DNA from 2 places in the Paracoccus sp. DMF genome. Region 1 is predicted to be linked to the other one. Evidence: riboswitches for the same ligand, from Rfam matches in the RefSeq annotation. Region 1 holds a riboswitch; the other holds the start of a gene.
What was found. A riboswitch is a leader RNA that binds a small molecule or an ion and turns the genes downstream of it on or off. The one in region 1 is predicted to bind thiamine pyrophosphate.
Positions count from the first base shown of each region.

Region 2: it holds a riboswitch for thiamine pyrophosphate, as region 1 does, so the genes downstream of both, E3D03_RS03660 (TenA family protein) here and thiD (bifunctional hydroxymethylpyrimidine kinase/phosphomethylpyrimidine kinase) in region 1, are expected to answer to the same signal.

Region 1 covers NZ_SOKV02000002.1:169,763-184,918, forward strand. Annotated here, with positions in the region: gene E3D03_RS02080 (ABC transporter permease) at 1-503, opposite strand, end outside; gene E3D03_RS02085 (ABC transporter ATP-binding protein) at 500-1,285, opposite strand; gene E3D03_RS02090 (TenA family protein) at 1,282-1,950, opposite strand; gene E3D03_RS02095 (ABC transporter substrate-binding protein) at 1,947-2,888, opposite strand; gene E3D03_RS02100 (ThiF family adenylyltransferase) at 2,885-3,859, opposite strand; gene E3D03_RS02105 (thiamine phosphate synthase) at 3,856-4,452, opposite strand; gene E3D03_RS02110 (thiazole synthase) at 4,449-5,213, opposite strand; gene thiS (sulfur carrier protein ThiS) at 5,215-5,412, opposite strand; gene E3D03_RS02120 (FAD-dependent oxidoreductase) at 5,396-6,373, opposite strand; gene thiD (bifunctional hydroxymethylpyrimidine kinase/phosphomethylpyrimidine kinase) at 6,370-7,191, opposite strand; TPP riboswitch at 7,256-7,359, opposite strand; gene E3D03_RS02130 (nucleotide sugar dehydrogenase) at 7,401-8,567, opposite strand; gene E3D03_RS02135 (HAD family hydrolase) at 8,691-9,293, shown strand; gene E3D03_RS02140 (glycosyltransferase family 2 protein) at 9,376-10,215, shown strand; gene aroQ (type II 3-dehydroquinate dehydratase) at 10,166-10,600, opposite strand; gene E3D03_RS02150 (response regulator transcription factor) at 10,629-11,330, opposite strand; gene E3D03_RS02155 (PAS-domain containing protein) at 11,323-13,221, opposite strand; gene E3D03_RS02160 (AMP-binding protein) at 13,341-15,156, shown strand, end outside.
Region 2 covers NZ_SOKV02000004.1:110,345-125,500, forward strand. Annotated here, with positions in the region: gene E3D03_RS03640 (GntR family transcriptional regulator) at 68-712, opposite strand; gene E3D03_RS03645 (M48 family metallopeptidase) at 752-1,447, opposite strand; gene E3D03_RS03650 (TIGR02300 family protein) at 1,583-1,906, shown strand; gene E3D03_RS03655 (NUDIX hydrolase) at 1,977-2,450, shown strand; gene E3D03_RS03660 (TenA family protein) at 2,454-3,092, opposite strand; TPP riboswitch at 3,153-3,279, opposite strand; gene E3D03_RS03665 (AI-2E family transporter) at 3,436-4,602, shown strand; gene hflC (protease modulator HflC) at 4,681-5,763, opposite strand; gene hflK (FtsH protease activity modulator HflK) at 5,763-7,001, opposite strand; gene gorA (glutathione-disulfide reductase) at 7,063-8,463, opposite strand; gene rpiA (ribose-5-phosphate isomerase RpiA) at 8,460-9,185, opposite strand; gene E3D03_RS03690 (bifunctional 2-C-methyl-D-erythritol 4-phosphate cytidylyltransferase/2-C-methyl-D-erythritol 2,4-cyclodiphosphate synthase) at 9,344-10,486, shown strand; gene E3D03_RS03695 (phosphatidylglycerophosphatase A) at 10,491-10,988, shown strand; gene E3D03_RS03700 (CinA family protein) at 10,985-11,452, shown strand; gene E3D03_RS03705 (threonine aldolase family protein) at 11,449-12,492, opposite strand; gene E3D03_RS03710 (YcgN family cysteine cluster protein) at 12,489-12,929, opposite strand; gene E3D03_RS03715 (bifunctional riboflavin kinase/FAD synthetase) at 12,929-13,858, opposite strand; gene E3D03_RS03720 (MaoC family dehydratase) at 13,892-14,335, opposite strand; gene E3D03_RS03725 (TIGR01459 family HAD-type hydrolase) at 14,452-15,156, opposite strand, start outside.

The DNA of each region.
Region 1 (15,156 bases):
CTGGGCAGCGCCGCCGGGATGCGCAGGTGGCGCATGATGCGGATGCGGCTGGCGCCCATCACCTGCGCCAGGTCCAGCGCCGGTTGCGGCGTGCGCATCAGCCCGTCCAGGAAGGCGCTGGCGACCGGGAAGAACACGATCAGCACGGTCACGGCGATCTTGGGCGCCATGCCGAAGCCCAGCCACAGCGTCAGGATCGGCGCCAGGGCAAAGACCGGGATGGTCTGGCTGAAGGTCAGGATCGGCCGCAACACGCCGGTCAGCCGGTCCGAGAAGCCCATGGCGATGGCCAGGGCCGCGCCAAGCGCTGCGCCGAGGGCAAAGCCCAGCACCACCTCGGTCAGGGTAAAGCCGGCGTGGCGGGCGATCTCGGCGCGGTTGAGCCACAGCGCCTCGGCCACGGCCTGGGGCGAGGGCAGCAGGAAGGGCGGCATGTCCGCCAGCCAGATCAGCCCCTGCCATAGCAGGATAACGGTCAGGATCAGGGCGAGGGCGGTTCTCATGCCATCATCCCGCGCATCAACTCGGCCTGCAGCGTCAGCACCTCGGGCGCGTCGAAGGGCCGGGCGGCGGCTTCGGGCCGGGGTAAGGGCACCGGCCAGTCGGTCAGCCCGGTTTCGCGCAAGAGCAGGATGCGGTCGCCCAGCCGGGCGGCCTCGGCCGGGTCATGCGTGACCAGCAGGATGCTGCGATTGCTCAGCAGGCGGGCCGACAGGTCCTGCATCTGCGCCCGGGTCCGCGCGTCGAGCGCCGAGAAGGGCTCGTCCAGCAGCACCAGCGGCCGGTCCTCGAACAGGGTGCGGGCCAGGGCGACGCGCTGGCGCTGGCCGCCGGACAGGTTCGCGGGCAGGTGGTGGATGCGGTCGGCAAGGCCCACGGCCTCGATCAGATGCGCAGCGCGGGCGGCGGGGTCCGAGGGGGGCTCTGCCCCCCGCGAGACCGACCCCTCGATGGGGTCGGCCTCGCGCCCCCCGGGATATTTCGACAAGAAAGAAGCCGGGAGCGTGCCGCGCAGCCGGGCGCCCAGCGTGACATTGCCGGCGACGTCGAGCCAGGGGATCAGCCCCGGATCCTGCGCCATCAGGGCGACGGGCGCGTCCCGCGTGACCTCGCCCTGGAAGCGCGCGCCGGTGTCCAGCCCGGCGAGTAGGCGCAGGATGGTGGATTTTCCGACGCCCGAGGGGCCGAGCAGACAGGTCCACCGGCCCTCGGCGACCGTCAGGTCGATGGGGGCGAAGAGCGGCGTCTCGCCGACCCAGGCCTGGCCCCGCACCCGTGCCGTCATGCCCGGCCCAGATCCCAGAAGGCGGCCTCGAGCCGGGTCGCGGTGGCGAAGCGGTCCGTCAGCGCGTTCCAGCGCGGGCTGTCCTGCGGCGCGTCGCCCAGGCGCTTGCGGATCGCCCGATCCAGCAGCGCGCCGGCGTCGCGGCAGGCCTGCTGGTATTCGGCGCCGGCATAGGTGTCGATCCAGTCGCGATAGGGCGTGTCCGGCGCGGCCTCGGCCGCCAGGCGCAGGCCGATCTCGCCATAGCCCAGCACGCAGGGCATCAGCGCCGCCAGCAGGTCGAGAAAATCCCCCGACAGCCCGGCATCGAGCACATAGCGGGTATAGGCGATGTTCGTCACCGCCTCGGGCGTCGCAAGCATCGCCGCCGTGTCGATGCCGGCCGCGGCGCAGGTCTGCACATGCAGCGCCATTTCGTGATCGAGCAGCGTATGCACGGTGGCGGCGCAGGCCCGCAACTCGTCCAGATCGCCCGCCTTGACCACAGCCAACGCCCAGGCGCGGCTGAACTGGATCAGGAACAGGTAGTCCTGCACCAGATAGGCAAGGTATTCCGCGCGCGGCAGGCTGCCGTCGCGCAGGCCCTCGACGAAGCCGTGGCGGGTATAGGCGTCCCAGTCGGGCGCCGCCGCGCGCAGCCGGGCGAAGCTTTCACCGTAGCTCATTGTGCCCCCACATCCATCGCCAGGTCCGAGACCGGCAGCACGCTGTCCACCAGCCCGGCGTCATGCAGGAACTGCTCGAACCGCGCATAGCGACCCTGGTCCAGCGCCGCCGGCGATTGCGAAAAGCGCGGCAGGGTTTCCTTCCACGCGTCGGCATTGAGCTCGTCCTTGAGATCGGGGGCGGTGGCCGAGAACAGCTGCCACGCTTCGTCCGGGTGGTTGACCATATATTGCGCGCCGCGCTCGACCGCATGCAGCAGGCGGGCGGTGCGGTCCTTGTCCATGGTCTGCGGATTGGCGACGAAGATCAGCTCGTCATAGGTCGGCACGCCGCTTTCCTCGACAAAGAAGCAGCGGCCCTCGGCGCCTTCCAGCCGCATCTGCGTCAGCTCGAAATTGCGATAGGCGCCGATGGTGGCATCGACCTGGCCGGCGATCAGCGCCGGCGACAGCGACCAGTTGACGCTGACCATCTCGACGTCAGCCATGGTCAGGCCGGCGGTCCCGAGGATCTGGCCGACCAGCGCCTCCTCGACCCCCGAGACCGAATAGCCGATCTTCTTGCCCTTGAGGTCCGAGAGCTGCTGCACTGGCCCGTCGGCCTTGACCATCAGGCAGTTCAAGGGCGTCGCGACCAGCGTGCCGACGCGCTTCAGCGGCAGGCCCTCATGCACCTGCAGGTGCAGCTGCGGCTGGTAGCTGATGGCGTAATCGGCCTTGCCCGCCGCGACCAGCTTGGGCGGGTCCGAGGGATCGGCGGGGGCGACGACCTCGACCTCCAGCCCCTCGTCGGCGAAGAAGCCCTTTTCCTGGGCGACGATGATCGGGGCATGGTCGGGGTTCACGAACCAGTCCAGCATCAGCGTCACCTTGTCGGCGGCAAGAACGGGTTGGGCCAGCAGGGCCAGCGCGGCGGCGGCAAGGGGCAGGTGCTTCAAGTCTCGTCTCCCAGGGCTAGAAGGGTGATCTCGCCGTCCCAGCGGCGCGAAAGCGCGTCGGCGGCGCGCCATGAGCGCAGCCCCGAGCGGCAGGCCAGCACCGCGCGCCGGCCGGGTTCGGGCAGCGGGCCGATGGCGCCATAGCCGGGCATGCGCAGCGCCTTGGGCGTGGCCTTGCGCGGCGCCTCGTCGCGGTCGCGCAGGTCGACGACAAGGTCGCCCGGACGAATGTCCTGCCTGGCGATGAAGCGGGGGCCCGGGCTTTCCGGCGCGCCGTCAAAGCGGAATTGCGTGACGCGGCCATTGTCCAGGCGGGTGAACTCGCCCAGGGGCGAGGGGGCGGTGCCCAGAAGCAGCCGCAGCGCCATCTGCGCCTGCAGGCAGCCGAGCATGCCGACCACCGGCCCCAACACGCCCGCCGTGGCGCAGGTCTGGCCGCTGTCGGGCGGGTCGGGGAACAGCGCCCGCAGGCTGGGGGCGCCGCTTTGCCCGGGACCGCCGCAGAAGCCGCCGACATAGCCCGCCATCCCCAGCGCCGAGGCCGAGATCAGCGGCTTGCCCGCGGCAAGGCAGGCGTCGGACAGCGTATAGCTGGCCGCATAGCTGTCGGCGCAGTCCAGCACCACGTCGGCCGCGGCGACCAGCGCCGGCGCATTGGCCGGGGTCAGCGCCTCGCGCCGGCCCTCGAGCAGGACCGCGGGGTTCAGCCGCGTCACCGCCAGCGCCGCGGCCTGCACCTTGGGCCGGCCCAGGTCCTTCATGCGATAGAGCGGCTGGCGGTGCAGGTTGGTTTCCTCGACCGTGTCGGGGTCCATCAGCGTGATGCGGCCGATGCCGCTGCCTGCCAGGTATTGCAGCACCGGCACGCCCAGGCCACCGGCGCCGACGACCAGGACATGGGCGGCTTCGAGGCGCTCCTGCCCCTCGGCGCCGACTTCGGGCAGCACCATCTGGCGCAGATAGCGGCTCATGCCGTCACCTTCAGCCATTCGCGGATGCGGGCCTCGGGATCGGGGTTCAGCGTGATGTCGGTCACCGCCGAGGCCAGGTCGGCGCCGGCCGCGAAGGCTTCGCGGGCGCGTTCCGGCGTGACGCCGCCGATGGCGACCAGGGGCGTGGCGCCGACCAGCTTGCGCCATTCCCGCACCCGGTCCAGACCCTGCTGTTCCCATTTCATCTTCTTCAGGATCGTCGGCCAGACCGGTCCCAGGGCGACGTAATCGGGCGCCAGCGCCAGCGCCCGGTCCAGCTCGGCATGGTCATGGGTCGAGATCCCCAGCCGCATGCCGGCGCGGCGGATGGCGGCGATGTCGGCCGTGTCCAGATCCTCCTGCCCTAGGTGGATGAAATCGCAGCCGAGCTCGATGGCGGCCTGCCAGTGGTCGTTCACGACCAGCGTGGCGCCATGTTCGCGGCACAGTTCCTGCGCCAGCGCCAGCTCGCCCAGCAGGCGCGCGGCGGGCTGGTCCTTGATGCGGATCTGCACCAGCTTGACACCCAGGGGCAGGGCGCGGCGCAGCCAGGCGGCGCTGTCGAAGATCGGGTAGAAACGCGGCAGTTTCATGCCAGCACCGCCATGCCGAAAAGGGGGGTCGAGGGCGCGGCCATGTCGCGCGCCTCGATCGGATTGGCGCCAGCCGCCAGTCGGCCGGCCTCGATCGCCAGCGCCATGGCGCGGGCCATGGCCACCGGGTCGCCGGCCTTGGCGACGGCGGTGTTCAGCAGCACCGCGTCATAGCCCAGCTCCATCGCCTGCGCCGCATGGCTGGGCAGGCCGATGCCCGCGTCCACCACCAGCGCCACATCGGGGAAATGCGCCCGCAGGCTGCGCAGCCCATAGGGGTTGTTCAGCCCCCGGCCCGAGCCGATGGGCGCGCCCCAGGGCATCAGCACCGCGCAGCCCGCGTCCAGAAGCCGGCCGCAGACCGACAGGTCCTCGGTGCAATAGGGAAAGACCTGGAAGCCGTCGTCCGACAGGATCCGCGCCGCCTCGACCAGGGCGATCACGTCGGGGCAAAGCGTATCGTCGTCGCGGATGACCTCCAGCTTGATCCAGGGCGTCCCGAACAGTTCGCGCGCCATCTGGGCGGTGGTCACCGCCTCGCGCACGGAATGGCAGCCGGCGGTGTTGGGCAGGACCGGGATATTCAATCCCTTGATGAGGTTGTGGAAATCCTGGCCCGCCCCGCCCTCGCGGCGCAGGCTGACCGTGGCGATGCCGGCGCCCGAGGCGCGGAAGGCCTCGGCCATGATCGCGGGCGAGGGGTATTGCGCCGTGCCCAGCATCAGCGGGCTTTCGACATGGGTTCCGTAGAATTGCGGCATCTCAGCCCCCCTGCATCGGCGCCACGACTTCCAGTGCGTCGCCATCCTTCAACGTGGTCCCGGCGCGGGCGGCGGCGGGCAGGAAGGCGCCGTTCAGCGCCGTGGCGACCTTGGCCGCGCCCAGGCCGATTTCGTCCAGCGCATCCTGGACCGAGGGCCCGGCAAGGCTGCGGTTTTCGCCGTTAAGGGTGATTTTCATCCATGAACTCCGGTATCTGGCCGTCCAGCAGGTGGTCGGCGGCCATGCGGGCCACGGCGGGGGCCAGAAGATAGCCGTGGCGATAGAGGCCGTTGGCAAACAGCGTGTTTCCACGCCGGCGCAGGCGCGGCAGGTTGTCGGGGAAGGCCGGGCGGGCGTCCGAGCCCAGTTCGAGGATCTCGGCCTCGGCGAAGCCGGGATGCAGCGCATAGGCGGCCGACAGCATCTCGACCGCCGAGCGGGCGGTGACGCGATATTTGCCGCCGGTTTCCAGCATCGTGGCGCCTATCATGTATACACCGTCCCCCCTTGGAACAAGATATAGGGGGATGCGCGGATGCAGCAGGCGGATGGTGCGGGTCAGCTGGACCTCGGGGCAGCGGATCACCAGCATCTCGCCCCGCACGCCGCGCAGGTCGGGCAAGGCGTCGCGGGCGGCGAAGCCGCGGGCGTCGACGATCAGGCCGGTCGGCTCGCCTTCGGTCTCGATGGTGACGCCGGCAGCGGTCAGCCGGTCGCGCAGCGCCATGAGGGCGGCGCGGGGGTTCAGATGCGCCTCGCTTTCGAAGAACAGCCCGCGCGCGAACCGGCCCTGCAATACGGGCTCCAGCGCGGCGATGGCGTCAGCGTCCACCGGGCGATGCGCCTCTGTCATCCGGGTAAAGCGGTCCAGTTCCGCCCGGTCGCGCGAGGGGGCGAGCACCAGCGTGCCGCGCCGGATGACCTCGGCGCCATGCGCCTGCCACCAGTCGGCGGCGTCGAGCCCCAGGCGCAGGACCACCGGCTCGGCGCTTTCGGCCTCGCACCAGGGGGCCAGCATGCCGCCGGCACGCCAACTGCACGCCTGCGCGCCGGGCTTGCCGGCGGGGTCGATGACGCGGGGGGTGACGCCGCGGTCAAGCAGGGTCGCGGCAATTGCCAACCCCATCACGCCGCTACCAAGAATTGTTATCTCGTTCATTCGCCACCCCACATTTTGTAGAAGTGATGTACCGGCCCATGGCCCAACCCGATCCCCAGCCCGTCGGCGGCCCCGATGGCGCCTTGCAGCCAGCCATGGGCGCGGGTGACCGCAGCGGGCAGGTCCAACCCCAGCGCCAGCCCCGCCGCGATGGCCGAGGACAGCGAGCAGCCGGTGCCATGGGTATTGCGGGTCTGCTGACGTGGCGCCGACAGCTGAAAGCCCTGCGGACCGACCAGCAGGTCGGTGCAGGTGTCGCCCTCGGCATGGCCGCCCTTCATCAGCACATGGCCCGCGCCCAGGGCACGCAGCGCCTCGCCCTGTTCGGCCATGGCGTCGAGGGTGCCGGCCGGGGCACGACCCAGCAGCCGTGCGGCCTCGGGCAGGTTGGGGGTCAGGACGGTCGCCAGCGGCAAGAGCCGGTCACGCAGCGCCTGGACCGCCGCGTCGGGCAGCAGCGCATCGCCGGATTTCGCCACCATGACCGGGTCCAGCACCACCGGGATCGGATCGGCCTGCAGCGCGATGCGCAGCCGGTCCGCGACGGCTGTGATCACATCCGGGCCGCCGACCATGCCGATCTTGATCGCGCGCACGTCCAGGTCGCCGAAAACCGCGTCGATCTGCGCCGCGACCATGGCCGGCGAGACCGCCTCGACCGCCGCGACGGTGCGGGTGTTCTGGGCGGTGATGGCTGTGATCACGGATGCGCCATAGACCCCCAGCGCCGAGAAGGTCTTGAGGTCGGCCTGGATGCCGGCGCCGCCGCCGCTGTCCGAGCCGGCGATGGTCAGCGCGATGCGAGCTGGTCCCGCCATGATCCGCCTTTCATTGTCCGGTCGAGGCGGCGGAGAGGGGGTGGCGGCTGATGTGGTCTGCGTGCCGCGACACTCTACCCTTCCCTCCGCCGGTATGAGCCGGATCAGGTTCGATGGGTCGGTGCCTGGCACCTCTCAGCCCCGTTCGGGGCACCCCAAGTGTATGAGTCGTGGCGGGACACTAGGGCCGGCGCGCGGCTTTGGCAAGCTCAGTCGCGGGCGAACAGGTCGCGGGTGTAAAGCTTGTCCTGCACGTCGGCCAGTTCGGGCGCCTGGCGGTTGGCGATGATCAGGTCGGCCTGGGCCTTGAAGGCGTCGAGGTCGCGCACCACCGGGCTGTTGAAGAAATGCTCCTGTTCCAGCACCGGTTCGTAGACGATGCAGGGGATGCCCTTGGCCTTGATCCGCTTCATGATGCCCTGGATCGAGCTGTCGCGGAAATTGTCCGAGCCGGATTTCATCACCAGCCGATAGACGCCGACCAGCTTCGGACGCCGGGCGATGATTTCCTCGGCGATGAAATCCTTGCGGGTGCGGTTGCTGTCCACCACCGCGGCGATCAGGCTTTGCGGCACCTGGTCGTAGTTCGCCAGCAATTGCTTGGTATCCTTGGGCAGGCAATAGCCGCCATAGCCGAAGCTGGGATTGTTGTAATGCTCGCCGATCCGCGGGTCGAGGCCGACGCCCTCGATGATCTCGCGCGTGTTCAGCCCGCGGGCGACGGCATAGCTGTCGAGTTCGTTGAAATAGGCCACGCGCATGGCGAGATAGGTGTTCGAGAACAGCTTGATCGCCTCGGCCTCGGTCGAGCCGGTGAACAGGATCGGCATGTCCTTGCGGACCGCGCCCTGGGCCAGCAGATCGGCCAGCCGATGCGCGGCCGGGCCGTGGTCACCTACCACGATGCGCGAGGGGTGCAGGTTGTCCTGCAACGCCCGGCCTTCGCGCAGGAATTCCGGCGAGAACAGGATGCCGTCATGGCCGGTCTCGTCGCGCATGCGCTGGGTAAAGCCGACCGGGACCGTGGACTTGATGACGATGGTCGCCTGCGGCGCGTGCCGGCGGGCCAGCGCGATCACGCTTTCCACGCTGGAGGTGTCGAAGCGGTTCGAGCGCGGGTCGTAATTCGTCGGCGTGGCGACGATGACGAATTCGGCGCCGGCCATGGCCTCGGCCGGGTCGGTGGTGGCGCGCAGGTGCAGCGGCTTTTCCGCCAGCCACTGGCTGATCTCGGCATCCTCGATGGGCGAGCGGCCGGCATTCACCTGGGCCACCCGCTCGGCGCTGATGTCCAGGGCCACCACCGCGTCATGCTGCGCCAGCAGCACCGCGATCGACATGCCGACATAGCCCAGCCCAGCCACCGATATGGTCATCGCGTTCCCTTTCCCCGTGGTTTCCCCGGCTCTAGCACGGCTTTTCGCCCGGCAGAAGCGCGCCGGCTTGCGGGGCCGGCCGTGTTTCGGCACGATCCGGCCGGATGGCAAGGGAGGCCGGCGATGAAAAGCGTGATCTTCGACCTGGGGGCGGTGCTGATCGAATGGGATCCGGCGCTGGCCTTTGCCGATGTCTTCACCAGCCGCGCCGCGGCCGAGGCCTGGATGGCGCGCATCGGCTTCGACGGCTGGAACCGGGCGCAGGACGGCGGGCGCAGCTTTGCCGAAGGGCTGCAGGCCGCGCGCGAGGCGCATGGCGACGAGGCCCGGCAGCTGGCGGGCTATCTGGCCGCCTTTCCGCTGACCATCGAGAAGACCGTGCCCGGCGCCTGGGAAATCGCCGAGGCGCTGCTGGCGCGGGGGGTGCCGCTCTATGGCTTGACGAACTGGGCGGCCGAGACCTGGCCCCATGCGCTGGAAATCCATCCCCGGCTGGGCCGGCTGTTCCGCGACATCGTGGTTTCCGGGCGGGTGGGCGCGCTGAAGCCCGAGCCGGCGATCTATCGCCTGCTGATGGACCGCAACGGCTTGCGCCCCGAGGATTGCATCTTCATCGACGACAATCCCGACAACGTCGAGGGCGCCCGGGCGCTTGGCATCGACGGCATCCATTTCACCGGGGCCCAGGCGCTGGGCGCGGCGCTGGCGCGGCGCGGGCTGTTCTGACGCGATCGTGACGGCGGCCGTCAGCCAATTGTAAGCTGGAGCGCGTTAGGACGGCACGCCTGAACTGTCGTAGGAAGCCAGCTTGCCTCTTGTCGTGACCCTGTCCTCGATCCCGCCGCGCTTTGCCGGGCTGGAACCGACCCTGAAATCTCTGCTGAAACAGAAAACCCGCCCCGACGAGGTGCGGCTTTACCTGCCGCGCCGCTATCGCCGCTTTCCCGACTGGGACGGCAGCCTGCCGGCGGTGCCCCAGGGCGTGCGCATCGTCACGGTCGAGGACGACCTGGGCCCGGCGACCAAGATCCTGCCGGCGGTGCGGGATTTCCGCGGCCAGGATTGCGAATTGCTGCTCTGCGACGACGACCGGCTTTACGATCCGCTGTGGACCAGCCGCTTCCTGGCGGCGCGACGCGCGCATCCGGGCTGCGTCATCGCCGAGGCCGGCGGCTTCGTTCCCGGCCATGCCGGCGGGCTTGAGCCGCGGGCGGTGCCGCGCCGCAAGGGCTGGCGCTATCGCCTGCTGCGCGCGGCCACGCTGGGGCTGGTCAAGCCGCATGCCTGGCTGCGCTCGGGCTATGTCGATGTGCTCAAGGGCTATGGCGGCGCCATGCTGCGGCCCGAATTCATGCCCGACAGCGCCTTCGACATCCCCGAGCTGCTGTGGACGGTGGACGATCCCTGGCTGTCGGGGAACCTGGCGCTGAACGGCGTGCCGATCTGGCTGAACGCCGAGGGCCGGGTGCCGGGCGAGTGCCGGACCGCCCGCTGCCATGCGCTTCTGGACTTTGCCTTGCAGGGCAAGGGCCGGGGCGACGCCAATGGCGCCTGCTACGAATGGTTCCGCCAGAACCTGGGCATCTGGACGGCCGGGCCTAGCCGACCATCTTCGCCGCCTGCTGCAATGCCAGCAGATAGCCGTTGACGCCGAAGCCGGCGATCACGCCCTCGGCGCGCAGGCTGACATAGGAATGGTGGCGGAAGCCCTCGCGCTTGTGCACGTTCGAGATATGCACCTCGAGCACCGGGCCGTCGAAGGTGTTCAGCGCATCCAGGATCGCGACCGAGGTATGGGTAAAGGCAGCCGGGTTGATGACGATGGCCTGTGCCCGCAGCCGCGCCTCGTGGATCTTGTCGATGATCGCGCCTTCGTGGTTCGACTGGAAGAAGTCGATGGTCAGGCCCAGTTCGGCCGCCGTCGCCCTGCAGTCGCGTTCCACGTCGGCCAGCGTGGTGCTGCCATAGATCTCGGGCTGGCGCTGGCCCAGAAGGTTCAGGTTCGGGCCGTTCAGGACATAGACGGTGGGCATGGCAATCTCCGCTGCTTTCGGGTGGATCCTAGCCCAGTTCGGCCAGGAAGATATAGCCGGCGCCATAGATCGTCTTGATCAGGCGCGGGTTCTTCGGATCCTCGCCCAGCTTGGTGCGCAGGCGCGAGATGCGCACGTCCATCGCCCGGTCGAAACTTTCCCCCGCCGTGCCGCCCAGCGTCTCGAGCATCTGCGCGCGCGAAATCAGCCGGCGCGGATTGTCGAGAAACAGCCGCAAGACCTCGGCCTCGGCATGCGAGATCGGCGTCTCGGCGCCCTCGGGCGAGGTCAGGGTGTAGCGGTCGAAATCCGCGGCCCAGCCGGCAAAGCGGATCTGCTGGCGGCCGGGGCCGGTCTCGCGCTGGGGTTTGCGCAGCCGGGCGCGGATGCGGGCCACGACCTCGGCCGGCTCGAAGGGCTTGATGATATAGTCGTCGGCGCCCAGTTCCAGCCCCGTCACCCGGTCCTGCACCTGCGCCCGGCCCGAGATGATGATGATCGCGGCGCCGCTTTCGCTGGCCAGCCGGTGCACCAGCGCCAGCCCGTCGCGGTCGGGCAGGCCCAGGTCGATCAGGATCGCCTCGGGCTGGATGCGGCGCAGCGCCGCCTCGAACTCGGTGGCGCGGCCGAAGCCCAGGGTGCGAAAGCCCGCCTCCTCCAGCGCCGCGGACAGCAGGCGGCGGATCTCGGGCTCGTCGTCGAGGATGGCGATCAGGGGGGCGTCAGTCATCGGTATCTGCCAGGGCCAGGGCCAGTTCGGTGTCGCCAAAGGGCTTGGTCAGGACCGGCCCGTCAAGCCCCGATCTGCCCGGATCGCCCGGCGGCAGCGCGGTCATCAGCACCACGGGCAGGCCGCGCCCGCGCAGGGCGGCGCCCGAGCCGTCACCCAGCTGCAGGTCCGACAGGATCAGCGTCAGGCCGGGCAGGTCGGTCAGGCCCTGCGCCTCGGAAAGCGATCCGGCCTCGATCACCGAATGGCCCTGGGCGGTCAGCAGCTCGCGGATATGGCTGCGGATGGCGTCGTCGTCTTCGACCAGCAGGACCAGATGCGGGCGCGCGGCGCGCAGCGGCAGGCGGATCGCCACCTGCGCGCCCTGGGCAAGGTTCGCCAGCCGCAGCGTGCCGCCGGCCAGCTTGACCTGGTCATAGACCATCGACAGGCCCAGCCCGCTGCCCTTGCTGCCCTTGGTGGTGAAGAAGGGCTGCGTGGCGCGGGCCAGCGCCTCGTCCGAAAAGCCGGGGCCGCTGTCGGTGACGGTGATTTCCAGCCAGCGCCCGGCCGTGCGGGCCTGCAAGCCGATGCGGCCCTTGCCCTGCATGGCGTCGCGGGCGTTCAGGATCAGGTTCAGCAGCGCATCCTGAAGCGCGCCGGGGTCCAGCATCACCCGCGCCGGCAAGTTCATCGTGGCGTGTTCCAGCGTCACGGCGGCGCCCAGCGTCGGCCGGGCCATGGCGGCCAGGTGCTCGAACAGCGCGCTGAGGTCCACCGGCTGCGGGTGCTGTTCGCGCTTGCCGGTCAGCGCGGCGATGCCGTCCAGCAGCGTCGCCCCGCGGCGGGCGGCGGCGAGCGTCGCCTGCACGTCCTCGGCCTGTTCCGGCGGCAGGCCGGCGCGCGCCAGCCGGGTTTGCAGGCCGAGGATGATGGTCAGGAGATTGCCGAAGTCATGCGCCAGTCCCGAGGTCATCTGCGCCGCCAGCGCGCGCTTGGCGGCATGGGTCAGCGCCTCGCGCGATTGCACCTCGGCGGTGACGTCGGTGGACAGCACATAGGCGCCGCGCCCGGTCGGATCCGGGGTCAGGGCGATGCGGATGCGCCGCCCCGAGGGCGGGTGCGTGATCTCGAACACCTGCGGCTGGCCGGCGACGGCGCGGTCCATATGCGGGCGGATGCGGTCGAAGGTCTCGCGGCCCAAGACCTCTTCGCCCGCGCGGCCGATGATGCCGCGGTCGGCACCGGGAAACACCGCCGCAATCTGGTTGTTGGAGAAGGTATAGCGATAGTCGCGGTCCATATGCGCGATATGGGCCGGCACCATGGCGGTGACATGGCGGGTGCGCGCCTCGGATTCGGTCAGGATGCGCTTGGCCTCCTCCAGCGCGGCATTGGTCGCGGCCAGCGCGCGGTTCGCGGCCGACAGCCGCTCGGCATGGTCCAGCACCAGTTCGGAAAGCTCCTCGGAGCGGGCGCGCAGCAGTTCCTCCTGCCGCTTGATCTGGGTGATGTCGGTATAGACCGCGATCCAGCCGCCCTGCGACAGCGGCGCCCCCTCGACCGAGATCCAGCGGCCGTCGGCGCGCTTGCGCTCCATGTAATGCGGCTGGAAGGTGCGGGCCTGGTCGACGCGCTCGCGAATCGCGGTCTCGGGGTCGTCCTGGGGCCCGTATTCGCCGCGATGCACCAGGTAGCGGATGGTGTCCTGGAAGCTGGCGCCGGGCCGGGTCAGTTCGTCCGGCAGGCCGAACATCGCCTGATAGGGGCGGTTGCAGACCGCCAGCCGCAGGTCGGCGTCGAAGATCGAGATCGCCTGCTGGATCAGGTTCAGCCCCGAGCGGGTCAGCGCGGCATGTCGGTCCGGAGTGGGCTGGGCCGGGTTGGGCTGGGCCGGGTTGGTGGTCGCCATGGCTGTTGCCTTGCAGTTGTAACAATTCGTAGGATTCGGGCAAAACTGACGCAAGGATTGCCGCAGTAAGCTGCGATTGCCAGAGGGGAAGAGGAGCCCGGACGGCAAGGGGAGGATCTATGCAGAACCAGCCGGACCGCAGCGGACCGCCGTCGATTCCCGCGCTGCTGGCGCGCAATGCCGCGACCTGGGGCCAACGGCCGGCCTATCGCGAAAAGGAATTCGGCATCTGGCAAAGCTGGACCTGGGCGCAGGCGGCCGAGGAAATCCGCGCGCTGGCGCTGGGCTTTCTGCACATGGGCCTGGCGCCCGGCGACCATGTCGCGATCATCGGCCGCAACCGCCCGGCGCATTACTGGTCCATGGTCGCGGTGCAGATGTGCGGCGCGGTGCCGGTGCCGCTGTACCAGGACGCGGTGGTCGAGGAGATGGCCTATGTGCTGGGCCATTGCGGCGCGCGTTTCGTGGTCTGCGGCGATCAGGAACAGGTGGACAAGGTGCTGGAGGTCGGCGCCGGCGCCCCGAAGATCGAGCAGATCATCTATACCGACAAGCGCGGCATGCGGAAATACGACCACAGCGCCATGAACGCGCTGGCCGACGTGCAGGCCGAGGGCCGCGCCGCGCATCAGCGCCACGAAGAGGAACTGGACCGCCGCATCGCGGCCCTCGGCTACGACGACACCTGCGTGATGCTGTATACCTCGGGCACCACCGGCAAGCCCAAGGGCGTGGTGCTGTCGAACCGCAACATCATCGAGACGGCCAGGAACACCTGCGCCTTCGACAGGCTGACCGAGGCCGAGGAGGTGCTGGCCTATCTGCCGATGGCCTGGGTCGGCGACTTCATCTTTTCCATCGGCCAGGCCTATTGGGCCGGCTTCACGGTGAACTGCCCCGAAAGCGCGCAGACCATGATGACCGACCTGCGCGAGATCGGCCCGACCTATTTCTTCGCGCCGCCCCGCGTCTTCGAGGGCCAGCTGACCAGCGTGATGATCCGCATGGAGGACGCCGGGCGCATCAAGCGCGGGCTGTTCCACCACGCCATGAACCTGGCCCGCCGCATCGGCCCGGACCTGCTGGACGGCAAGCCGGTCGGGATGCTGGACCGGCTGCGCTATGCCCTGGGCGATCTTCTGGTCTATGGCCCGCTGAAGAACACGCTGGGCTATTCCCGCATCCGCGTCGGCTATACCGCGGGCGAGGCGATCGGCCCCGAGATCTTCGATTTCTACCGTTCGCTGGGCATCAACCTGAAGCAGCTCTACGGCCAGACCGAGGCCTCGGTCTTCATCACCCAGCAGCCGGACGGGCAGGTGCGCTCGGATACCGTGGGCGTGCCCTCGCCGGGGGTGGAGCTGAAGATCGCCGACAGCGGCGAGGTGTTCTATCGCTCGCCCGGCACCTTCGTCGAATATTTCAACAACGCGGAAAGCACCGCCTCGACCAAGGATGCCGAGGGCTGGGTGGCGACCGGCGACGCCGGCTTCTTCGAGGAGGGCTCGGGCCACTTGCGCATCATCGACCGCGCCAAGGACGTGGGCCGCATGGCCGACGGCCGGATGTTCGCGCCGAAATATGTCGAGAACAAGCTGAAGTTCTATCCCAACATCCTTGAGGCCGTGGTGTTCGGCGCCGGGCGCGAGATGTGCACCGCCTTCATCAACATCGACCTGACCGCGGTCGGCAACTGGGCCGAGCGCAACAACATCGCCTATGCCAGCTATCAGGAACTGGCCGGCCATCCGCAGGTCTATGCCGCCATCCGCGAGCATGTCGAGGCGGTGAACGAATCCGTCGCCGCCGACCCGATGCTGTCGGGCTGCCAGATCCACCGCTTCCTGGTGCTGCACAAGGAGCTGGACCCCGACGACGGCGAGATGACCCGCACCCGCAAGGTGCGCCGCAACATCATCGCCGAGAAATACGCCG
Region 2 (15,156 bases), on a different contig from region 1:
GCAGCGGCGGCGGCTTGGGTCGCGGCCGGTTCGGGTATTTGGCAAACAGAGAAAGCCAGAGGTCGCGTCAGCTGGCCGAGAGGTGGCGCAGCCCGTGGGTCACGTCGGCACGCACGGCAAGCCGCAGGCCGGGTTCGTCGCCGGCGCGCAGCGAGGCCAGGATCATGCGGTGGTGGCGCGGCGGCTCGTGGCGCTTGACCCGGCCATAGAGCGCCCGCATCGTCGGGCCGAGCTGCAGCCAGACCGTCTCGACAATGGCCAGCATCGCCGGCGCCTGGGCGCGCAGGTAGAGGATGCGGTGGAATTCCAGGTTGGTGCGGATATAGGTGACGCCGTCATGGCTTTCGGCCGCCTCGCCGATGGCGGCGTTGATGATGGCCATGCGCTCGATCAGCGCCTGGTGGGCGCGGGGCAGCGCCCGGGCGGCAAGTTCGGGCTCGATCAGGCCGCGCAGGGCGGCGAGTTCCTCGATGCGCTCGACCGAGAGTTCCGGCGTGGTGATGCGGCCCGAGGAGGAAAGCGTCAGCGCCCCTTCGGCGACCAGGCGCCGCACCGCCTCGCGCGCGGGGGTCATCGAGACGCGGTGCTCGGCCGCGATGCCGCGCAGCGTCATCGGCAGGCCGGGCGGCAATTCGCCCAGCATGATGCGCTGGCGAAGGCTGCGATAAAGCCGCTCATGCGCGGCGGTTTCCGAATTGCGCGTCACTGTCATGCCATCTCTGTGATCACAAATGCGCGCGGCGTCAATCCGTCAGATGCGGAAACGCCAGGCCAGCAGCTCGTGGCCGTGGCGGCGCAGCCAGGCGCGGTGGCGGGCATGGCCGGGCAGCAGCCGTTCGGTCGCGGCCCAGAAGGCGGGCGAGTGGTCCATATGCGCCAGATGCGCGACCTCATGCGCGGCGACATAGTCCAGCACTTCGGGCGGCGCCATGGCCAGGCGCCAGGAAAACATCAGCCGGCCGTCATGGGTGCAGCTGCCCCAGCGCGAGCGGGTGTCGCGCAGCGCCAGCGCCCGGAACGGCCGCCCCAGCCGGGCCGCGTGGCGGTCGCAGGCGGCGATCAGCCGCGCCTGCGCGAGGTGTTTGAGCCAGGCCTCGACGACCACCCCTGGCGGCCGGCCCTGCGGCACCAGCAGCAGGTCGGCGGTCAGCTCGACGCGGCGGGTCTCGGCCGGGCGGATCAGGCGCGGCACGCCCTCGACGGGCAGCTGGACGCCATGCGCGACCAGTTGCAGCGCCGGCATGTCGGCGCGGACCTGGCGCAGCCATTCGGCCCGCGACTCGGCAAAGGCCTGGCCGTCGCGCAGGCTGGCGCGGCTGGGCAGGGTCAGCACCACCTCGCCCCCCGCCCGTGCCACGCGCAACGTCATGCGCCGCGCCCGGGACGAGCGGCGCAGCGTCACCGGGATGTCGCCGCCGACCCAAATCCTGTCCTTGCCTGCCTGCATCTTGCGGTGCCCTGCCTTTCGGCCCATATTTCCACCGCGCCGCCGTCCCGACGCAAGGGGAAAAGCCTTTGACAGCCCCTTCTGGCTATGGCAGGGGACAGCGGATTTACCTGAACGCGGCAGAAAGAGAATACCATGCCCAAAGAGGAATGGGGCACGAAACGCCTTTGCCCCCATTGCGCCACGCGCTTCTACGACCTGACGAACGATCCGATGACCTGCCCGGCCTGCGGCGCCTCTTTCACGGCGGAAAGCCTGACGAATGGCCGCTCGCGCTCGCTGATCTCGGAAAAGACCGCCGCGCGCGACGAGGATCAGACCGATCTCGTCGATGACGAGGATCTGGACGACGACGCCGATTCCGGGGATCTGGACGACGATCTGCTGGACGACGACGATGACGACGGCGACGTGTCGCTGGACGACATCGCCGACGTGGCGGATTCGGACGACGAATAGGCCGCGAGCGGCCGCGATCGCCCCGGCCGGCCCTTGCCGCGCCGGGGCTTTTTCGTGATCGGAGGGGGCCATGCGCATCATCGACCGCCAGGCCATGCGGGCCATTCTGCTGACGCCCGAGGACCGGGTGCTGCTGATGCGCGTCGACTATGGCACCGGCGACTGGTGGATCACCCCGGGCGGCGGCGCCGAGCCCGGCGAGACGCCCGAGGCGACGCTGCGCCGCGAACTGCGCGAGGAGCTGGGCTTTGCCCTGCCCGCCTTCGGCCCGCTGGTCTGGCGCCGCCGCTTTACCCTGCCCTTGCCGCAGGCGCGCTGGCGCCAATCCGAGCATTACTTCCTGATCGAGACGCCGGAGTTCCGGCCCGTGGTGCAGGACGCGCCCGAGGCCGGCCTGATCCGCGAATTCCGCTGGTGGAGCCTGCCCGAGCTGCGCCACAGCAGCGAGAACCTGGCGCCGGCCGCGCTGGCGCGAATCGTGCTGGACTATCGCGAAGGCGGCCCGCCGCGCGAGCCGCCCCCCTTCGAAATCATCGAGGATTAGACACTAAGCCTCATAGGCATCATCGAAAAATTCGACTTCCAGCCGGGCGGCGCGGCGAAAGAAGTCGCGCACCTGCGCGGCCTCGGCCGGGCCGGTGCGGTCCAGCTCGGCGCGCAGGAAGGCCACGAAATCGCGGAAGAACGCATTGTCGTGCAGCGTGATCCATTCGGCATGGACGAAGTTTTCCGGCAGGGTCTCGGCCTGCATGGCCCAGTCGAGGTAAAGCCCCTCGGCCACGTTCAGCACCGCCAGCACCGCTGGATAAGAGCGGGTCGCGGCAGCCTCGCGCAAGATGGCCTGGAAGCCCTGCGTGGGCGCGCTGTCGGGAATGGCGGCGCGCTCGGCCTCCGAGACGCCCAGGGCGGCGAAGGCGCGCAGGAAATAGTCGTTCTCGTCGCTTGAAACCATACCGGCGAAGCGGCCGAAGCGCAGCCGCGATTCGAAGCGGTCGGCGCTGGCGATGGCGGCACCGAGCAGCGTCAGGAAAGCATCGAGGAAACGGTGGTCCTGCACAAGATAGCGCGCCATGACCGCATCCCCGATGCGGCCGGCCAGCAACTCGTGCACGAAGCGATGGCCGGTCGCGGCCTGCCAATCGGCGGCGCATTCGTCGCGCAGGGTTTCAAAGAAGGTCTGGGGCATCCTGCCCTCCTGGCTTGGGGCGGGGCCGGGATGGCCCCGGGGTGGGGCCGGCATCAGGCAGGCGCACGGACTGGCCATCCCTTCGCCGGCATGATCCGGATCAGGTTCGAAGGGTCACCGCGCCGCGCGGGGCTTGCCCTTGCCAGCGATCTCTCAGCCCCTTGCCGGGGCTCCCCTTGGTCGCGGCGATCCTAGCCGTGCCGGCCGCGGCTGTCACGCCCCCGACATGCCTGCGCGGCAGGCTTGACCCGGCCGGGACGGCATTCCGGCTTGCAGCGGCGGGCGTTCTGTTATCTCGTTGCGCCAAGATGCGTCCGCGCGGCGCCGGACAGGACCGGAGACGATGACCACAGGCCCAGAGCCAAGCCCCCAGACCGCACCCCACCCCGCCCAGGCGCCGCGCCAGACCGGGCTGCGCCTGCACCGGCCGCCGCTGGTGACCAATATCTCGGCGGCGCGCTGGCTGTTGCTGGCGATCGTCGCGGCCTCGATCTATTTCTTCCACGGCTTCCTGGTGCCGGTGCTGGCGGCGATGGTGATCGCGCTGGCCAGCTGGCCGCTGCGCGAGCGGGCGGTGGCGCGTGTCGGGCGCACCTGGGCCGCGACGGCCCTGGTGCTGGTGCTGGTCTGCTTCCTGGTCGTGCCCATCGCCATGGCGCTGATCTATGCCTTCCGCGAGCTGCGCGACTGGATCAACTGGGCGATCATGGTCAATTCCACCGGCGCGCCGACGCCGGGCTGGATGGTCCAGCTGCCGCAGGTCGGCGACTGGCTGGACGAGAACTGGCACACCTATATCGGCCGGCCCGGCGGCATCTCGGAAATCGTGCAGCTGGTCTCGGGCTCGAACATCGGCGCGATCTATCGCGGCGCGGTGACGGCGGGCTCGCTGGCGTTCCACCTGGCGCTGACGCTGCTCTTCATGCTGATCACGCTCTTCGTGCTGTATCGCGACGGCGACAAGTTCGTGGCCCAGGTCGACCATATCGGCCGCCGCATCCTGCCCGACCGCTGGAGCCGGCTGTCGCGCGTGGTGCCGGCGACGATCAGCTCGACCGTGACCGGCATGACGCTGATCGCCATCGGCGAGGGGGTGATCCTGGGCACCGCCTATTGGCTGGCCGGCGTGCCCTCGCCGGTGACCTTCGGCGTCATCACCGGCTTCATGGCGCTGATCCCGGGGGGTGCGCCTTTGTGCTTCACGCTGGTCTCGGCCTATCTGGTCGCCAGCGGCTCGCCGGTGCAGGGCGCGGCGCTGTTCATCTGGGGCACCTGCGAGCTGTTCGTGGTGGACAAGACCATCCGGCCGGTGCTGGTCGGCGGGCCGGTGAAGCTGCCCTTCCTGCCGACGTTCTTCGGCCTCGTCGGCGGGGTCAAGACCATGGGCATCGTCGGGCTGTTCGTCGGGCCGGTGCTGATGGCGCTGCTGGTCTCGATCTGGCGCGAATGGCAGCGCGAGGTGACCGAGGATGAGGCCCGCCGCGCCGGCCTGCTGGCCGAGACCCGCTAGTCCGGGCGACGGCGCATGAAAAAAGGCGGGGCGCAGAGCGATGCGTCCCGCCTTTTCCGTTTTCGTCGCGTGCCGCGGTCAGTTCGCCGGCACGGCCGGTTCCTGCTGCGGCGGGCTCGACAGCGCCTCGGGCATCGGCGTCAGCGTGACGCCCGAGCTCGCGCCCAGCGGCTCGCCCTCGCGCGTGGTCTCGGTCGGGGCGACCGTATCCTCGGCGGCGGCGCCGGTCGCCGGCTCGGCCGAGGCCGAGGGTGCGGCCGGGGCCGGGGTCGGCACCGGGTTGGCGCGGTCGGAACCGTCGTTGCGCAGATAGTCGAAGAACTCGCCATCGGGCTTGATCACCAGCGAGCTGTTCTCGCCCTTCAGCGCCCGCTCATAGGAGGTCATGGAGCGGGTGAAGGCAAAGAACTCGGGATCGCGGCCAAAGGCATCGGCATAGATGGCGTTGCGGCGGGCGTCGGCCTCGCCGCGAACCACCTCGGCGCGCTTGCGGGCCTCCGAGGTCAGCTCGACCACGGTGCGGTCGGCGGCGGCACGGACGCGCTGCGCCGCCTCGCCGCCGCGGGCGATCTCGTCGGCGGCCTCGCGCTCGCGCTCGGCCCGCATCCGGGCATAGGTCGCGGTCAGGTTCTGCTCGGGCAGGTCGGTGCGGGTCAGGCGCACGTCGATGACGCGGATCCCCAGCGCCTCGGCCTCGCCGCGCGCGCCGTCGCGGATGCGGTTCATCAGCGCGGTGCGGTCGTCCGACAGCACGGTGGTCGAGGGCACCGAGCCCAGCACGCGGCGGATCACGTCGTTGATGATCGAATCCAGCCGTTCCTGCGCGCGGGGCAGGCCGCGGCCCTCGGTCGCCTGATAGAGCTTCTGCGCGTCGAGCACCTGCCAGCGGGCAAAGGCATCGACCACCAGCCGGCGGTCGTCCAGGGGCGTCACCTCCATCGGCCGGGTCGGCAGGCCGAGGATGCGGGCATCATAGCGCACCACGCTGTCGATGAAGGGCACCTTGATGCCGAGGCCGGGGTTCTCGCGCACCTCGACCACCTCGCCAAAGCGCAGCACCAGGGCCTTTTCGCGCACGTCGACGATATAGACCGAGGCCGCCACGATCACCGCGATGACGACCAGGAACGGCAGGACCAGGACAGAGATTGCACGGTTCATCACTGGTTCCCCCCGTTGTTGGTGCCATTGTTGCTGCCGGCATTGCCGGTGGCGCCGCTGCGCAGCTGGTCGAGCGGCAGATAGGGCACGACGCCCTGCCCGGCCTCGCCGTCGATGATGACCTTGTTCGCCTGGCCCAGAACTTTCTCCATGGTTTCCAGATACATCCGGCGCCGCGTCACCTCGGGCGCCTTGACATATTCGTCATAGACCGAGTTGAAGCGCGCGGCCTCGCCCTCGGCATTGTTCACGGCCTCGGCGCGATAGGCCTCGGCGCGCTCGACCACGGCGGCGGCTTCGCCGCGCGCATTGGCCAGCACCCGGTTGGCATAGGCGTCGGCCTCTTTCTCCAGCCGGTCGCGTTCCTGCTGGGCGGCCTGCACCTCGCGGAAGCTGTCGATCACCTCGCGCGGCGGGTCGGCGCGCGCCAGGTTGACCCGGACGATGTTGACGCCGGAGTCGTAGGAATCCAGCGTGCCCTGCGCGGCGCGCTCCAGCTCGGCCCGGATCTGCTCGCGGTCGCGGTTCAGGATCGGCGCCAGTTCCGACCGCGCCACGATGTCGCGCATGGCCGATTCCGCCACGGCGCGGATGGTGTCGTCGGGATCGGCCAGGTTGAACAGGAATTTCTCGGGGTCCGAGACGTTCCAGACCACCTGATATTGCATGTCGACGATGTTCTGGTCGCGGGTCAGCATCAGCCCGCTGTCGTTCGGCCCGGCCTGGCCGGTGCCGATTTCCGTCACCCGCTCGCCCGAGACCTGGACCAGTTCCTTGGTCACCACCGGCCAGGGCGCGAAGTTCAGGCCCGGATCGCCAAGCGCATAGGGCCGGCCGAACAGCAGTTCGACCGAGCGCTGGCCCTCGTCCACGGTGTAGAAGCTGGTGAAGGCCCAGAGCGCGGCCACGGCCAGCGCGCCGATGCCCCAGGTGCCGCGGCTCATCTGGAACTGCGGGCCGGGACGGCGCGGTCCGGTGCCGCGCGGGCCGCCGCCGCCGCCCTTGCCGCCCATCAGCACGCGCAGCTTGTCCTGCCCCTTGCGGACCAGTTCCTCGATCTCGGGGATCTGCTCGCCCCGGCGCGGACCCTGCGGGCGGTCGTCGCGGCCGCCCTGGTTGTTGCCTCCGGCATTGCCCCAGGGGCGCGGACCGCCCTTCTGGTCGCCCCCCTGCGGCGGCTGCTTGCCGCCCTTGCCGTCATCTCCGCCGCCGCCGCCCCAGGGGCCTTGTCCCGCCATCCGTCTCGTGCCTCGCTCTTTTGTGTCTTCCCGTTGGAAACTGGTGCCTTCGGTCGAAAAATCAAGCCGATGCGTCGGCTTTGTCGGAATTGTCATCGCCGATGCGGCGCGTGGGCTTGCGCATGGTCACCAGCTCTTCGGCCAGGGTCGGATGCACGGCGATCGCCGCGTCGAAATCGGCCTTGGTGGCGCCCATGCCCATGGGGATCGCGACCATCTGGATCATCTCGCCGGCCTCGGGGCCGAAGATGTGGCAGCCAAGCACCCTGTCGGTCTCGGCATCCACGATCAGCTTCATCGCCGCCCGCGCGTCCGAGCCCGCGAAAAGCGAGCGCATCGGCCGGAAGCTGGCGACATAGATCAGCGCCGGGCCGCGCGCGGCGGCTTCCTCTTCGGTCAGGCCGACCGTCGCCAGCTCGTGCGGGCGGGTATAGACGGCGCTGGCGACCAGGCCGTGATCGACCTTGCGCGGCTTGGCGCCGAAGACGGTATCGGCGAAGCTGTGGCCCTCGCGGATCGCGACCGGGGTCAGGTTCACCCGGTCGGTCACATCGCCCACGGCATAGATCGAGGGCACCGAGCTTTGCGACCATTCGTCCACCACGATCTCGCCCTTGCGGCCCAGCTTGACGCCGGCCTGTTCCAGCCCCAGCCCCTTGGTATAGGGCGCGCGGCCGGTGGCGAAGATCACCGCGTCGAAGACCTCGCTGCTGCCGTCGGCGAAATCGACGCGGCGCGCCTCGCCCTCGGCCGCCAGCCGGACCGGGTTGCTTTCCAGCCGCAGGTCCACGCCGATCATGCGCAGCTGCTCGGTGGCATGGCGGCGCATCTCGCCGTCGAAGCCGCGCAGCACCGCGTCGCCGCGATAGGACAGCGTGGTCTGGCAGCCCAGGCCCTGCAGGATGGTGGCGAATTCGCAGGCGATGAAGCCGCCGCCCACCACCAGCACCCGGCCCGGCAGGTCCTCCAGCAGGAACAGGTCGTCCGAGATCAGCCCCAGCTCCTCGCCCTCGATGCCGGGCAGCGCGGGCCGGCCGCCGGCCGCGATCAGGATATGCTTGGCGGTCAGGCGCTGGCCGTCGGCCAGTTCCACGGTATGGGCATCGGCCAGCCGGGCACGCTGCTTGTGGATGTCCACGTTCGCGGCGGCCAGCCCGCCGGTATAGGCCCCTTCCAGCCGGGTCAGTTCGGCATCCAGCTTGTGGCGGAACATGGTCCAGTCGAAGGCGCCGGCGCCGGCGGTCTGCCAGCCATAGCCGCGCGCCTCGGCGGCATGGGCCTCGGCCTGGCTGGCGAAGATCATCAGCTTCTTCGGCACACAGCCGCGGATGACGCAGGTACCGCCCATGCGGCTTTCCTCGGCCAGGCCGACGCGGGCGCCGTGTTCGCTGGCCGCGATGCGCGCCGCGCGCACCCCGCCCGAGCCGCCGCCGATGACGAACAGGTCATAGTCGAAAGTCATTCGATATCCTCACGCAGCAGTTCCACCACCGAGCCGTCGGGACAGCCGATGATCGCAAGCTGGCAGATATTCAGGAACAGCCCGTGTTCAACCACCCCGGCGATCGCCGAAAGCCGCCGCGCCAGCGCCTGCGGGTCCGGGATCGCTTCCAGCGCAAGGTCGAGGATGTAATTGCCCTCATCCGTCAGCAGGGTTTCGCCGTCGCGCTTGCGCAGCAGGATCGGGCGATGCTTCAGCCCCAGGTCGTCCAGCGCGTGCTGGATCTGCGTCTTGGTGGTCTGGCAGCCGAAGGGAATCACCTCGACCGGCAGGTGGAAGGCGCCGAGCCGGTCCACGACCTTGCCCTGGTCCGCGATCACCACCATGCGGTCCGAGGCGGTGGCGACGATCTTTTCGCGCAGATGCGCCGCGCCGCCGCCCTTGATCAGGTTCAGGTCCGGGTCAACCTCGTCGGCGCCGTCGATGGTCAGGTCGAGCCAGCCGATGTCGTTCAGATCCTCGACCCTGAGGCCCAGCGAGGTCGCAAGCTCGGCCGTGGCCTTCGAGGTCGCGGCGCAGCGCAGTTCGAACCCTTCCTCGGCGACCCGCTGCGCCAGGCGGCGCACGAAGATCGCGGCGGTCGAGCCGGTGCCCAGGCCCAGCCGCATGCCGGGCTGGACCAGCGCCACGGCGGCGCGCGCGGCGGCGTCCTTGGAAAGATCGGTCTGGGCGGGGTCGGTCATGGCGAAATCCTTGGCAGGGGCCCGTCGCGGGCGGTCGCGAATCTTATAGGACGAAAGCGCGCGCCTGGGCCATGGCCGGCGGCGATTTTCCCCTGCGGCAATACGCGGGCGGCGCTGGCGATTGCCTCGCGCGGGCGGCTGACCTAAAGCTTGCCGCCATGAGAATACCCGACACATATGCCGTCATCATCACCGCCGCCGGCCGCGGCACCCGCGCGGGCGCGGGGTTGCCCAAGCAATGGCGCAGGCTGTCCGGCGCCACGGTGCTGGCGCGCAGCATCGCGGCCTTCGCGGATTTCCCGCGCATCGTGGTGACGCTGGCGCCCGAGGACATGGCCCGCGGCGTGGCCGAGCTGTCCGGCCCGGTGACGCTGGTCGCAGGCGGCGCCACCCGCGCCGAAAGCGTGCGCGCGGCGCTGGAAAGCCTGTCCGGCAGCGGCGTGACGCATGTGCTGATCCATGACGGCGCCCGGCCGCTGGTTTCCACCGCGGTGATCGAGGCCGTGGTGCAGGTGCTGGCGCAAGGCGCTCCAGCCGCCGCGCCCGCCCTGCCCGTCACCGATGCGCTGTGGCGGGCCGAGAGCGGCCTCGTGCAGGCCACCGCCGCGCGCGACGGGCTGTATCGCGCCCAGACCCCGCAGGGTTTCGCGCTGGCGCCGATCCTGGCCGCGCATCGCGCCGGCCCGACCGACGCCGCCGACGACGTGGAACTGGCGATCCGCGCCGGCATCCCCGTCACGGTGACGCCGGGCGACGAGGACAATCTGAAACTGACCTATGGCGCCGATTTCAAGCGCGCGCGCCGGATTCTGGAGGGGACCATGGACATCCGCCTGGGCAACGGCTTCGACGTGCACGCCTTTACGACCGGCGATCATGTCTGGCTGTGCGGCGTGAAGATCGCGCATGACAAGGCGCTCTTCGGCCATTCCGATGCCGATGTGGGCATGCACGCGCTGACCGACGCGATCTATGGCGCGCTGGCGCAGGGCGACATCGGCCGGCATTTCCCGCCCTCGGACCCGCAATGGAAGGGGGCCGAGAGCCATATCTTCCTGCGCCACGCCGCGGAACTGGCCCGGCAGATGGGCTATGAGATCTCGAATGCCGACGTGACGCTGATCTGCGAGCGGCCCAAGGTCGGCCCCCATGCCGGCGCCATGGCGCTGCGCCTGTCCGAGATCACCGGCGTCGAGTTCGACCGCATCAGCGTCAAGGCCACCACCTCGGAACGGCTGGGCTTCACCGGGCGCGAGGAAGGCATCGCCGCCATCGCCACCGCAACCCTGATCCGCAGGTGACGCCATGGAAAACCTGATCGCCACATTCTTCGGCATCGGCCGGCTGAAGCCCGCACCCGGCACCTGGGGTTCGGCCGCCGCCGTGGTGCTGGGGGTCGCGACCTACGAATGGCTCTCCCCCTGGCTGGTGCCGGCGGGCTTCGTGCTGGCGACCGTGCTGGGCTTCTGGGCGGTGCCGCGGGTGCTGGCCCGCAGCGCCGACAAGGATCCGTCCTGGGTGGTGATCGACGAGGTCGCCGGGCAATGGCTGGCGATGAGCTTCACGGTGATCCCGCTGGCGCGGCACGGCGCCTCGATCCTCGACGCCTGGCCGGGCTATGTCGCGCCCTTCCTGCTGTTCCGGCTGTTCGACATCTGGAAGCCCTGGCTGGTCGGACGCGCCGACCGCAGGGGCGACGCGACCGGGCTGATGCTGGACGACCTGTGGGCGGGCTTGTTCGCCGGTGTGGCCTCGGTCATTCTGGCCGGGCTTTACCATGCCGTGCTGGAGCCGATGCTGTGACCGATCCCGCCCTTGTCCTCGACCTGGCACGCCGGCGCGGTGTGATGATCGCCACCGCCGAAAGCTGCACCGGCGGGCTGATCGCGGGGCGGCTGACCGACGTGCCGGGCTCGTCGGATGCGGTCGATCGCGGCTTCGTCACCTATTCCAACGCCGCCAAGGTCGAGATGCTGGGCATCCGCCCCGAGACGCTGGAAGCCCATGGCGCCGTCAGCGAGGAGATCGCGGCCGAGATGGCGGCCGGCGCGCTGGCACGCTCGTGCGCCGGCATCGCCGTGGCGGTGACGGGCATCGCCGGGCCGGGCGGGTCCGAGCACAAGCCCGAGGGCCGGGTCTGTTTCGGCATCGCCGATGCGGCGGGCGTCAGGACCGAGACGGTCGAGTTCGGCCCGCGCGGCCGGGCCGAGGTGCGGGCCGCGACGGTCGCGCATGCGCTGGAACTGCTGGCGGCCGCGCTGCGCTAGGCCAGCGCCCGCAGCGCGTCCTCGACATCCTCCAGCCGCGTATCCCAGCCGCAGACCAGCCGGATGCTGACCGGATCCTCGCCCGTCTCGTCCTGGGTATGCGGCCAGAGGTGATAGCAGATGCCGCTGGCGCAGGCCCGGCGATGCAGCTCGCGCGGGATGGTGGCAAAGACCGAATTGGTCTCGACCCGCTGGTCGATGCGCACGCCCGGCAGCCGCGACAGACCCAGCGCCAGCTCATGCGCCATGGCATTGGCGTGGCGCGCCAGTTGCAGCCACAGGTCGCCCTCGAGCCAGCCCAGCACCTGCGCCGACAGGAAGCGGTGCTTCGAGACCAGCCCGCCGCCACGCTTGCGGCGAAAGCCGAATTCCTCGGACCTGGCCGGGTCGAAGATCACCACCGCCTCGACCGCCATGCAGCCGTTCTTGGTCGCGCCCAGGGACAGGATGTCGACGCCGGCGCGCCAGGTCAGGTCGGCCGGCGCCACGTCGAGGCCCGCCAGCGCATTGGCGAAACGCGCGCCGTCCATGTGGACGCCCAAGCCGGCCTCGCGCGCCAGCCCGGCCAGCGCCGCGACCTCGTCGGGGCTGTAGGCGGTGCCCCATTCGGTGGCGTTGGTCAGGGACAGCGCGGCATTGACCCCGGCATGCACGCCTTCGCGGCCATGCGCCACCAGCGTCTCGGCCAGTGCCTCGGGGGTGATCTTGCCGCCGGTGCCGGGAATGCCCACCAGCTTGGCGCCGCCGGTGAAGAACTCGGGCGCGCCGGTCTCGCTGGTCTGGATATGCGCGGTCTCGTGGCAGAAGACCTTGCCCCAGCCCGGCGCCAAGAGCGACAGCGACAGCGCATTGGCCGCCGTGCCCGAGGTCACGAAATGCACCGCCGCCTCGGGCGCGTCGAAGAGTTCCCGCACCCGGTCCTGCGCCGCCTGGGTGATGCGATCCGCGCCGTAGGAGGGGACATGACCCTCGTTCGCCGCCGCCAGGGCCGCCATGATCCGGGGATGCACGCCGCCGGCATTGTCCGAGGCAAAATTCATGACAGATCCTCGATGATGTAATCGTCCCAGTCGTCCTCGGTCACCGAGGTCTCGCTGACGGTCCAGCCGCGCACCGAGGCGCCGGCGCGATGGATCGATTCGCGGTCCCCCGAGATCAGATAGTGCCAGTCGTAGAGCGGCTTGCCCTCGGCACGCAACCTGTAGGCGCAGGTCGCGGGCAGCCACCAGGCGATCTCGCGCAGCTTCTTCGGGGTCAGGACGACGCAATCGGGAACGAAATCATGGCGGTTCGGGTAGCTGGAGCATTGGCAGCTTTCGCCGTCCAGCAACCGGCAGGCGACCCGGGTAAAGGCCAGCTCGCCGGAGTCCTCGTATTCGATCTTGTTGAGGCAGCATTTGCCGCAGCCGTCGCAGAGCGCCTCCCATTCCGCCTTGTCGAGGTTTTTCAGCGGCAGTTCCCAGAACTTGGGGCGCATCAGCGGGTCGCCAGGATCTCGCGCGCGCTCTGGCTGTCGCGGTCCATCTGCGCCACCAGCGCATCGAGGCTGTCGAACCTGGCCTCGGGGCGCAGGTATTCGACCAGCGCCACCGACAGGTGCTGGCCATAGAGGTCGGCGTTGAAGTCGAAGATATGCACTTCCAGGTTCGGGCGGTTCACCCCGAACATCGGCCGCACGCCCAGGCTGGCCACGCCCTTGTAGCTGCCGCGGTCCGGGCCGGTCAGCACGTCGACCAGCACGGCATAGACCCCGAGCTGCGGCAGGTGCAGCCCCTCGACCGCCATGTTCGCGGTGGGATAGCCCAGGTCGCGGCCGCGCTTGTCGCCATGCAGCACCTCGCCGTCGATGCGGTGCCAGTGGCCCAGCATGCGCTCGGCGTCGCGGGTGCGGCCCTGGGCCAGGGCCTGGCGGATCGCGGTCGAGCTGTATTCGACCGCGCCGTCGCCGATCAGCGGCGCGACGGTGACGCCGAAGCCCAGCTCGGCCCCGAGTTGGGTCAGCGTCTGCGCGCTGCCCGAGCGTTGGCGGCCGAAGCAGAAATCGGCGCCCACGGTGACATGGCGGATGCCAAGGCCGCCGACCAGCACCTCGCGGGCGAAATCCTCGGGCGTGAAGCCGGCCAGCACCGCATCGAAGGGCAATTCATACAGGTGATCGACCCCCAGCCGCGCCAGCCGGTTCGCGCGCGATTCCGCGTTCATCAGCCGGAAGGCCGGGCCATCGCCGGCGAAGAACTGGCGCGGATGCGGCTCGAAGGTGATGACGCCCAGGGGCGCGTCGCAGGCGGCGCGGGCGGCGTCGATGACGGAGCGGTGCCCCAGGTGCACGCCGTCGAAATTGCCCATGGCGACGCTCGCGCCACGGGCATCGAGCGGCAAGGCTTTCCAGTCGTGATGGATGCGCAAGCGGCCCCCCCGGTGGGCCGCAGACCGGCCCGGTCAGTCGAATTTGCGGCTTGGCGCCAGAACGACCGCCTCGCCTTTCAGGACGACCGTATCACCGACAAGGCAGCGGGTTGCAAGGGTCACGCGGCGTTTCGCGTGGTCGATGGCATCGACCGTCACCTCGGCCCGCACCAGGTCGCCCGGGCGCACCGGGGCCATGAATTTCAGCGTCTGGCCCAGGTAGACCGTGCCATGGCCGGGCAGCTGTTCGCCGATCACCGCCGAGATCAGCCCGGCGGTCAGCATGCCATGGGCGATGCGTCCCTCGAAGATGGTGTCGCGGGCGTAATCCTCGTCCAGATGCACCGGGTTGCGGTCGGTCGAGACGGCCGCGAACATCTCGATATCCTCGTCTGTCACCACCTTTTGCAGGTAGCGCATCATCCCGACTTCCAGATCCTCGATGACGATGGTGCCGCGCGGAAGATTGTCCAGCATCATTCAATGCCCCCGGTGAGTAGCTTCATGCTGCATAGCAGCACCGGGGGCTTCGCGCAATAAAATAATGCGGCCTGGCAAAAAACGGACCGATTATTACCGGCCCGTTTTGCAGCTCAGCGCAGCCGGCCGATGCTGTAGCGCGGGGCCTCGGCCCGCATCGCCAGCCATTCCTCGAGCATGGCCGGGTCGGGGTTTTCCACGTCGGGGCCGAACTCGGCCGCGGCCAGCCCGCCAGTGACGAAAAGCGCGTCGATCCCCTCGCCCGCGGCGCCGGGAATGTCGGTGGCGATGCCGTCGCCCACCGCCAGGATGCGGGCATTGTCGTCGATGCCCAGGCGGCGGCGCGCCAGGTCATAGATCGGCGGATGCGGCTTGCCGAAATACAGCGCCTCGCCGCCCAGGTCCTGATACATCTCGGCCAGCGCGCCGGCGCAATAGACCCGCTTGTCGCCCAGGTCCACCACCACGTCGGGATTGGCGCACAGAAGCTTCAGCCCGCGCTCGCGCGACAGGATCAGCCGGGTGCGGTAATCCTCGGGCACCTCGGTCAGGTCGTCGAACAGGCCGCAGCAGACGATGCCCTCGGCCTCGGTCATGGGCACGCGCTGGATCGGGGGCGCGTCCTGCCACTCCTCGGGGATGTCGGTGAAGAAGCCCTCGTCCTTGTCCTGGGCGATGGCCCAGACCCGGCGGCCGACGGCGCCGGCGAACATCGCGTCCTGCGCGGCGTCGCCGGAACTGACCACCAGATCCCAGGCGTCGCGCGGCACGCCCATGCGGTCCAGCTGCTCGGCGACGTATTTCCACGGCCGCGGCGC